Regions from separate parts of the Ideonella alba genome, predicted to be linked through region 1. Evidence: predicted binding sites of a transcription regulator. Region 1 holds the regulator's gene; the other holds the start of a gene.
What was found. Region 1 encodes NrdR, which represses ribonucleotide reductase genes. Its sites were predicted from a motif close to CACNANATNTNGTG; they were not measured.
Positions count from the first base shown of each region.

Region 1 (4,527 bases):
CAACGACAAGTACGAGTCCATGGGCGGCCGCCTGGCCGCCTTCGACCCGGTGAGCAACCTGCGCGTGGGCGTGGCCGTGCTGCGCGAGTGCATTGCGCGTGCCGGCTCGCTGGAAGGCGGCCTGCGCTACTACGTGGGTGCGGCCAACCTGGACGACGACGGCGGCTACGCCGGCAAGGTGCTCTCAGAGCACCGTCACCTGATGGCGGTGGCGGCAGGCCAGAACGTGCCGGTGACGGCACCGAACACCGTGATCGCCGCGCCCAGCACGGCCAGTGCGCCTGCGGCCGCCGCCGCGGCCAGTTCTCCGCTGACCACCGACCCCGTGCACGAGCAGGTGGCGCTGGCCGGCTGAGCGGCACACCCGTTACACTGCGGGCTGACAACACGACATCACGCGCGACTGGCGACAGGGCGTGACGGCCACCCTCCCCGGGTGGCGTCCGCTGCGAGGTGGATCACCACCGGGAAGCGCGGGGGCCGACATGTGATGCGGCCCTGAACTGCCGTTCGCCTGGGCAACCCGCCGATGGCCGCCATGCAGCGACCATCGCGCCGGGCCGCGCCACGCCACACCAAGGATGACATCCATGTTCGACCGCACCCAATCGACGATCGACCGTGTCGACCCGGAGCTGTTCGCCGCCATCGAGGCCGAGAACCGCCGCCAGGAAGAGCACATCGAGCTGATCGCCTCCGAGAACTACACCTCGCCGGCCGTGATGGCTGCGCAGGGCTCGCAGCTGACCAACAAGTACGCCGAAGGCTACCCGGGCAAGCGCTACTACGGTGGTTGCGAGAACGTCGACGTGGTCGAGCAACTCGCCATCGACCGCGCCAAGCAGCTCTTCGGGGCCGAGTACGCCAATGTGCAGCCCAACAGCGGCTCGCAGGCCAACCAGGCGGTGTTCTTCGGCCTGCTGCAGCCGGGCGACACCATCATGGGCATGAGCCTGGCCGAAGGTGGCCACCTGACGCACGGCATGCCGCTGAACATGTCGGGCAAGTGGTTCAAGGTGGTGTCCTACGGTCTGAATGCCCAGGAAGACATCGACTACGACGCGATGGAGCGGCTGGCCCACGAGCACAAGCCCAAGCTGATCATCGCCGGGGCATCGGCCTTCGCGCTGCGCATCGACTTCGAGCGTTTCGCCCAGGTGGCCAAGGCCGTCGGCGCCTACTTCATGGTCGACATGGCGCACTACGCCGGCCTGGTGGCCGCGGGCGTCTACCCCAACCCGGTGCCGCACGCCGACGTGGTCACCTCGACCACCCACAAGAGCCTGCGCGGCCCGCGTGGCGGCATCATCCTGATGCGCGGTGAAGAGGTGGCCAAGAAGATCAACTCGGCGATCTTCCCCGGCATCCAGGGCGGTCCGCTGATGCACGTGATCGCCGGCAAGGCGGTGGCCTTCAAGGAGGCGCTGTCGCCCGAGTTCAAGGCCTACCAGCAGCAGGTGGTGAAAAACGCCGCCGTGCTGGCCGAGACGCTGAAGGCGCGCGGCCTGCGCATCGTCAGCGGCCGCACCGAGAGCCACGTGATGCTGGTGGACCTGCGTCCCAAGGGTCTGACCGGCAAGGAGGCCGAGGCCATCCTGGGCCGCGCCCACATGACCTGCAACAAGAACGGCATCCCGAACGACCCGCAAAAGCCCATGGTCACCAGCGGCATCCGCCTGGGCACGCCGGCGATGACCACGCGCGGCTTCCAGGAAGAGGAGGCCCGTCAGACGGCCCACCTGATCGCCGACGTGCTGGACAACCCGCACGACGAGGCCACCATCGCCCGCGTGCGCGAGCAGGTGTCGGCGCTGACCCGCCGCTTCCCGGTCTACCGCTGATCGGTATCCCCAGGCGGAGACGGCGATGCGCTGCCCCTACTGCGGACACGACGAGACCCAGGTCGTCGAGACCCGGGAGTCCGATGAGGGCGACGTGGTGCGCCGGCGGCGCAAATGCCACCGCTGCGAGAAGCGCTTCACCACCTACGAGCGGGCCGAGATCTCGCTGCCGGCGGTGGTCAAGCGCGGTGGTGCGCGGGTGGAGTTCGACCCCGAGAAGCTGCGTGCCTCGATGACCCTGGCGCTGCGCAAGCGTCAGGTGAGCATCGAACAGGTGGACGCCGCGCTGGAGCGCATCCAGGAGAAGCTGCTGGCCAGCGGTCTGCGCGAGGTGCCGTCCACGCGCGTGGGCGAGCTCGTGATGCGCGAGCTCAAGCGCCTGGACAAGGTGGCCTACGTGCGCTTCGCCTCGGTCTACCGCAGCTTCGAGGACGTCGACGAGTTCAGTCGGCTGATCAAGGAGATCTGAGGCCGGGCGCCACGCGCCCGGTGGATCTCAGCGCCAGCAGGTGGGCACGTCGCCGTACTGGCTGCCCTTCTGCCCCAGGTCATTGAGCGTCAGGTTGCCGCACTTGGCGTCGGCCGTCACCGGCTTGGCGGTCAGGGTGTAGCTGCGCTCGTCCGAACCCACCGCCACTTCCACCGTGTAGGTCTTGGCGCCACCATCGCGGGGAATCGACTTGTAGGAATCGGGCATCTTCTTGTCGGCGTCCTTGTAGGTGTTCAGCGCCGCGTAGTAGCGCTGCATCCACTGTGCCGCTTCCATCAGCCCCGCCTGGGCCCCTGAGCGGCGGCCACGCGCCACCTGCTCGGTATAGGCCGGGTAGGCGAAGGCCGACAGGATGCCCAGGATGGCCACCACGATCAGCACCTCGACCAGGGTGAAGCCCCGGGCGGGCGCGCGGGCGCTGGGGCCGGGACGGCCGGGCGACGATTCAGGGGTCATGCTGTCGTTCCTCACTTGGGCTGCGGCGGGTTGACGATCTCGCGCCAGACACGGTCGATGACCTTCTGGGCCGTGGTGCTGCAGGCCAGGCGGATGGCCTTGCCGCGCGGGTCGGTGTCGAAGTCCCAGACGATCTTGAAGCCGTCGACGCATTCGCTGTCGGGCGGCACGACCAGGCCGTCGGTGCCGTCGGCGTTCACGTCATAGGCACCCAGCGGCTTGTCGTTCTCGTCGATCTTGCCGTCGTTGTTGGTGTCGACGATGGGATCCTTGGGCGGCAGGCCTTCATGGGCACGGAAGATGAAGTTCGTGCCAGAACCGCTGGTGACCTCGCACTCGGCCGCCTTCGGCGCCGGCACCATGCTCTGCACGAAGATGTAGTCATCGAAGATCGGCTGCACCGGGTAGATGACCCGCTGCCCCGCCTTGGTCAGCTCCAGGTACCAGCCCTTGCGGACATTCCAGTCCATGTCCTCGCCCTCGATCGGGTAGAAGGTGCGGGTGACACCGCCCACCGTGATGGTCGTGGCCGCACCCAGGGTGCGCTTGGACAGCACACCGCGGATATCGGTTCCGCCGTAGTAGGGGCTGCTCAGACTGTCGGTCGAATCCTTGGCCGGCGTGGGATCGAGCACGCCGTAGATCGTCTGCTGGCGGGCGGAATCGGCGTCGGTCTCGTTCAGCAGGCGACCCGTGCCGAACACGACGAGCTGGCCATTGCCGAACTTGAACGGCATGCTGTAGGGGGCCGTCGTGATCGATTGCGGCGTCACGCCATCGGGGTCAAAGGCCTGCAGCAGGGGCTTGCCGCCGTAGCCCACCTTCCAGGTGGCACTGTTGGTGGCCGAGGCGAACTCGACCCGCCAGAGCTGGCCCTTCATGTCGCCCACATAGGCGGCCATCACGGCACCCAGATCATTGCGCACCAGCGACACACCCATCGCGCCGTTGCCCCCACTGGTATCCAGCACCACCTTGTCCACCGCACCCGTGGACAGGTCGATGATCATCAGCGCGGCCTTGCCGTCGGTGCTGTCGATGCCGTTGCCGACAAAGACCTTCCAGCCGTCGGACGCGGTACCGCCCTGGATCTTGCCAACCGCGACATCACCCATCATGTAGCCGAAGTCGGGGTCGTCGGTGCTGGAGCGCTGCCACAGCACGGTGTCGGCGTCCAGTGCGGTCGGGTTGGTCGTCGGCACATGCAGCGCATAGATCGCCCGGCCGCCCGCACCCATGGTGCCAACCACCACATTGGCCCACTTGGCTGCAGCGTCGCGGCGGGTCACGATGTAGGCGTCGGCCTCGATGTGCGGGCCGTCCACCACATACTGGTGGAAGTTGGATTCGGTGCCGTAGTTCTTGGCCGCGATCTTGGCCAGCTTGGGCAGACCCGGCGAGGGCAGGAAGCCCATCACCTCATCGCCGGTGCTGCTGTCGAACGCGTGCAGCATGCCACCGTTGCCGCCCAGGAAGACCACGCCCTTGGTACGGTCGACCTTGGAGGCCAGGTAGGTGGTGTATCCGGCATCGATGCCCGAATAATCCCGTTGGACCAGGTCCTTGACGTAGACCGGCGGCGAATTGACGAAGTCCGGGTAGCGGTTGCCGCTGCGCGTGCGGTAGGGCTTGTCGGCCGCCTCGTTGCTGGTGTCACCACGCACCCAGTCGGTCAGCGTGGGGCCGTCCACAGTGCCGTCGATCTTCATCGCGGCAGCGTTCGTGGCACCCATGCCATCG
Region 1 covers NZ_JAGQDD010000027.1:30,883-35,409, reverse strand. Annotated here, with positions in the region: gene KAK03_RS23060 (lytic transglycosylase domain-containing protein) at 1-355, shown strand, start outside; ZMP/ZTP riboswitch at 390-527, shown strand; gene glyA (serine hydroxymethyltransferase) at 591-1,841, shown strand; gene nrdR (transcriptional regulator NrdR) at 1,867-2,310, shown strand; gene KAK03_RS25180 (type IV pilin protein) at 2,338-2,787, opposite strand; gene KAK03_RS23040 (pilus assembly protein) at 2,799-4,527, opposite strand, start outside.

Region 2 (4,527 bases), on a different contig from region 1:
CTGGAGGCGCTGACCCAGTCGACCTTCCGCCTGGTGATCACCGACATGCGCCTGCCCGACGGCAGCGGCATGGACCTGCTGCGCTGGCTGGACAAGCAACGGCGCAACGAGAAGGCGATCGTCGTCACCGCCTTCGGCTCGGCCGAGAACGCGGTCGAGGCCCTGAAGGTGGGCGCCTTCGACTACCTCACCAAGCCGGTGGACCTGCGGCAGTTCCGCACCGTCGTGGCCTCGGCCATGGGTCGCGTCGCGCCCACCGCCGCCGGGGCGGCGCCGTCGCGCGGCGGACCGCTGCATCGCCTGGCAGGCCGCTCCAGCGGCATGCAGCAGGTGCGCGAACTGGTCGAGAAGGTGGCGCGCAGCATGGCGCCGGTGCTGGTCCACGGCGAGTCGGGCACCGGCAAGGAGCTGGTGGCCCGCGGCATCCACGAGGTCAGCGCGCGCGCCGCCGGGCCCTTTGTCGCGGTCAACTGCGGCGCCATCCCCGAGGCCCTGCTGGAGGCCGAATTCTTCGGCTACCGCAAGGGCGCCTTCACCGGCGCCACCGAAGACCGCGAAGGCTTCTTCCAGGCGGCTGCAGGCGGCACGCTGTTCCTGGACGAGATCGGTGACCTGCCGCTGGCGATGCAGAGCAAGCTGCTGCGCGTGATCCAGGAGCGCGCGGTGCGGCCGGTGGGCGCCACCGCCGAGCAACCCACCAATGTGCGCCTGGTCAGCGCCACCCACAAGGACCTGGCGCAGGAGGTGGCGCAGGGCCGCTTCCGGCAGGACCTGTTCTACCGGCTGAACGTGATCCGCATCCCGGTGCCGCCGCTGCGCGAGCGCATGGAGGACCTGGTGCTGATCTGCGACGTGCTGCTCGAGCGCATCGCCAACGAGGCCGGCGTCAGCCCGCCTCCGGTGCTGGCGCTGGCGGCGCGTGAGCGCCTGGCCAGCTACGCCTTCCCGGGCAATGTGCGCGAGCTGGAGAACCTGCTGCACCGCGCGGTGGCGCTGTCGGCCGGTGACGAGATCACGCCGCAGGACCTGGGCCTGCCCGAGCAGCTGGTGGGCCGCTCGCTGCTGGACGACGAGGCCGAGGCCAGCCTGCCCCCGGGCGCCGCCGCGGCTGCAGCCACCCATGATGAGTCGCTGCCCAGCGATCTGGCGCGTCACCTGGACGAGGTCGAGCGGCGCATCCTCGAGCGCGCGCTGCACCAGCACGGCTTCAACCGCACCGCGGCCGGCGCGCGCCTGGGCCTGTCGCTGCGGCAGATGCGCTACCGCATGGCCCGGCTGGGCATCTCCGAAGGCGCCTCGGGCGACGAGGCCGGCGAGCGGTGAGCGCCGGCCGCTGGCGGGACGGCTGGTGGGGCGGGGCGCGCCGCGTCGACTCACCCAATTTCGGACCCCGGCCGGCCGAGGTCGCCCCGAGCCTGCTGGTGCTGCATTCGATCAGCCTGCCGCCGGGCCAGTACGGCGGCGACGCGATCGAGCGCCTGTTCACCAACCGCCTGGACTGCGACGCCCACCCGTATTTCGACGCGCTGCGCGGCCTGCAGGTGTCGGCGCACTTCCTGCTGCGGCGCGACGGTGAGTTGCTGCAGTTCGTGGCCACCACCGAGCGCGCCTGGCATGCCGGCCGATCGAGCTGGCGTGGGCGCGAGAACTGCAACGACTGGTCGATCGGCATCGAGCTCGAGGGCCTCGAGGGAGAGTGTTTCGAAACGTACCAGTACACGGTTCTGGCGACCTTGATCAGGACTTTGGCGCGGCATCACCCGATTGCCGACGTGGTCGGCCATGAACATGTGGCGCCGGGCCGCAAGGCGGACCCGGGTCCGGGCTTCGACTGGGTCCGCCTGAACGCAAGCCTGGCGGGCTGCCGCGCGCAGGTTGCGCCGGAGATCCTTGGCCAGGCTTGACGCGGCCGTCGCAGACCCGCGTGGCGCAAGGCTCGGCGCCGCATTTCGCGGTGCAGGCCGCGCCGGGACTGGCTGCGTGAGCGCTGCACCGCAGACGGTGCGCGCGAGACGCCGATGCGCGGTGTGAGCACCCGGATGCGGCGATCGCAAGGGCATTTCGCGCCCGTCGTCAAGGGCGAGGAAGCACGCTATCGGTAGTGCTTGAGGTGCTCTGGGGCCCCAGATATAGTGTCTGCTTGTGCTAACCTTCGGCCTCTAGCCAAACGTCGATGAGCCACCTCGCCCTGCCTGTCCACCCTGTCGCCGCGTGCCCCGCACGTCGCCCGGGGGTCCCACAGGACAGCGCGCCGCCCCCTGCGGGCGCCCGTGGCCTTCGACGACGATGAGACGCCGGCACCGACGCCTCGGGTCACCGACCTGAGCGATTGGCGGCCTCGCCGGCGGCCTCCCAACGGCTCCTTCCAAGCGCGACCTCGCGCCCTCCACACCGACACATCCAACTGAGGGGAATCCATGCAAGCTGTCCCGTCCAGCCTGACCGACACCGGCGCCGCCGCGCGCCTGGCCACGCCTGCCGCCACCAGCAGCCAGGCCGCCGCCAGCGCCTACCAGGGCTACCAGATCATCCGCCGCAACGGCGCGGTGGTCTCGTTCGAGCCCAACAAGATCGCGATCGCGCTGATGAAGGCCTTCCTGGCGGTGCATGGCACCCAGGGCGCCGCGTCGGCCAGCGTGCGCGAGACGGTGGACGGCCTGACCGAGCTGGTGGTGCGCGGCCTGCTGCGCTCGCGCCCGGGCGGCGGCACCTTCCACATCGAGGACGTGCAGGACCAGGTCGAGCTGGGCCTGATGCGCGGTGGCCACCACGAAGTGGCGCGCGCCTATGTGCTCTACCGTGAGCGCCGCTCGCAGGAGCGCCTGAAGCAGGGGCAGGTGGCCGAGGCCGCGATCTCGCACCAGCTCAGCGTCACCGACAAGGGCCAGCGCGTGCCGCTGGACGAGGCCGCACTGCAGTCGCTGGTCGAATCCGCCTGTGCCGGCCTGGGCGCCGATGTGCGCCCCGAGCCCATCCTGGCCGAGACCCGCCGCAACCTGTATGACGGCGTGCCGATCGACGAGGTCTACAAGGCCGCCATTCTGGCCGCCCGCACGCTGATCGAGCAGGAGCCCGCCTACACCCGGGCCACCGCGCGCCTGCTGATGCACACCATCCGCCGTGAGATCCTGGGCGAGGAAGTCACCCAGGCCGAGATGGCCACCCGCTACGCCGAGTACTTCCCCAAGTTCATCAAGCGCGGCGTGCAGGCCGAACTGCTGGACGACAAGCTGCTGCAGTACGACCTGGCCAAGCTGGGTGCGGCGCTGGACGCCAGCCGCGACCTGCAGTTCGACTACCTGGGCCTGCAGACCCTGTTCGACCGCTACTTCCTGCACATCGACGAGCAGCGCATCGAGATGCCGCAGGCCTTCTTCATGCGCGTGGCCATGGGCCTGGCGCTGGGCGAGATCGACCGCGAAGCCCGCGCCATCGAGTTCTACCAGGTGCTCTCCAGCTTCGACTTCATGTCGAGCACGCCCACGCTGTTCAACGCCGGCACCCGCCGCTCGCAGCTCAGCAGCTGCTACCTGACCACCGTGGCCGATGACCTGGACGGCATCTACGAGGCGCTGAAGGAAAACGCGCTGCTGTCCAAGTTCGCCGGCGGCCTGGGCAACGACTGGACCAATGTGCGTGCGCTGGGCTCCTACATCAAGGGCACCAACGGCAAGAGCCAGGGTGTCGTGCCCTTCCTGAAGGTGGTCAACGACACCGCGGTGGCGGTCAACCAGGGCGGCAAGCGCAAGGGCGCGGTCTGCGCCTACCTGGAGACCTGGCACCTGGACCTGGAAGAGTTCCTGGAGCTGCGCAAGAACACCGGCGACGACCGCCGCCGCACCCACGACATGAACACCGCGAACTGGATTCCGGACCTGTTCATGAAGCGCGTCATCGAGGGCGGCGACTGGACCCTGTTCAGCCCCAGCACCTGCCCCGACCTGCATGACCTGGTCGGTGCCGAGTTCGAACGCGCCTACACCGCCTACGAGGCCAAGGTCGACCGCGGCGAGATCAAGCTCTTCAAGCGCATGCCGGCCAAGGACCTGTGGCGCAAGATGCTCTCGATGCTGTTCGAGACCGGCCACCCCTGGATCACCTTCAAGGACGCCTGCAACGTGCGCTCGCCGCAGCAGCACGTGGGCGTGGTGCATTCGTCCAACCTGTGCACCGAGATCACGCTGAACACCGGCGACGACGAGATCGCGGTGTGCAACCTCGGCTCGGTCAACCTGGCGCAGCACCTGAAGGACGGCCAGATCGACCACGAGAAGCTGAAGAAGACGATCAGCGTGGCGATGCGCATGCTCGACAACGTCATCGACATCAACTACTACGCGGTCAAGAAGGCGCGTGACGCCAACCTGCGCCACCGCCCGGTGGGCCTGGGCATCATGGGCTTCCAGGACGCGCTCTACCAGCTGCGCACGCCCTATGCCAGCCAGGCGGCGGTCGAGTTCGCCGACCGCTCGATGGAAGCGGTCTGCTACTACGCCTACTGGGCCTCGACCGAGCTGGCCGCCGAGC
Region 2 covers NZ_JAGQDD010000025.1:4,584-9,110, forward strand. Annotated here, with positions in the region: gene KAK03_RS22230 (sigma-54-dependent transcriptional regulator) at 1-1,323, shown strand, start outside; gene ampD (1,6-anhydro-N-acetylmuramyl-L-alanine amidase AmpD) at 1,320-1,904, shown strand; gene KAK03_RS22240 (ribonucleoside-diphosphate reductase subunit alpha) at 2,418-4,527, shown strand, end outside.
Region 2: a site for NrdR is predicted at 2,122-2,135, ahead of KAK03_RS22240 (ribonucleoside-diphosphate reductase subunit alpha). Genes of this name have one in related genera too.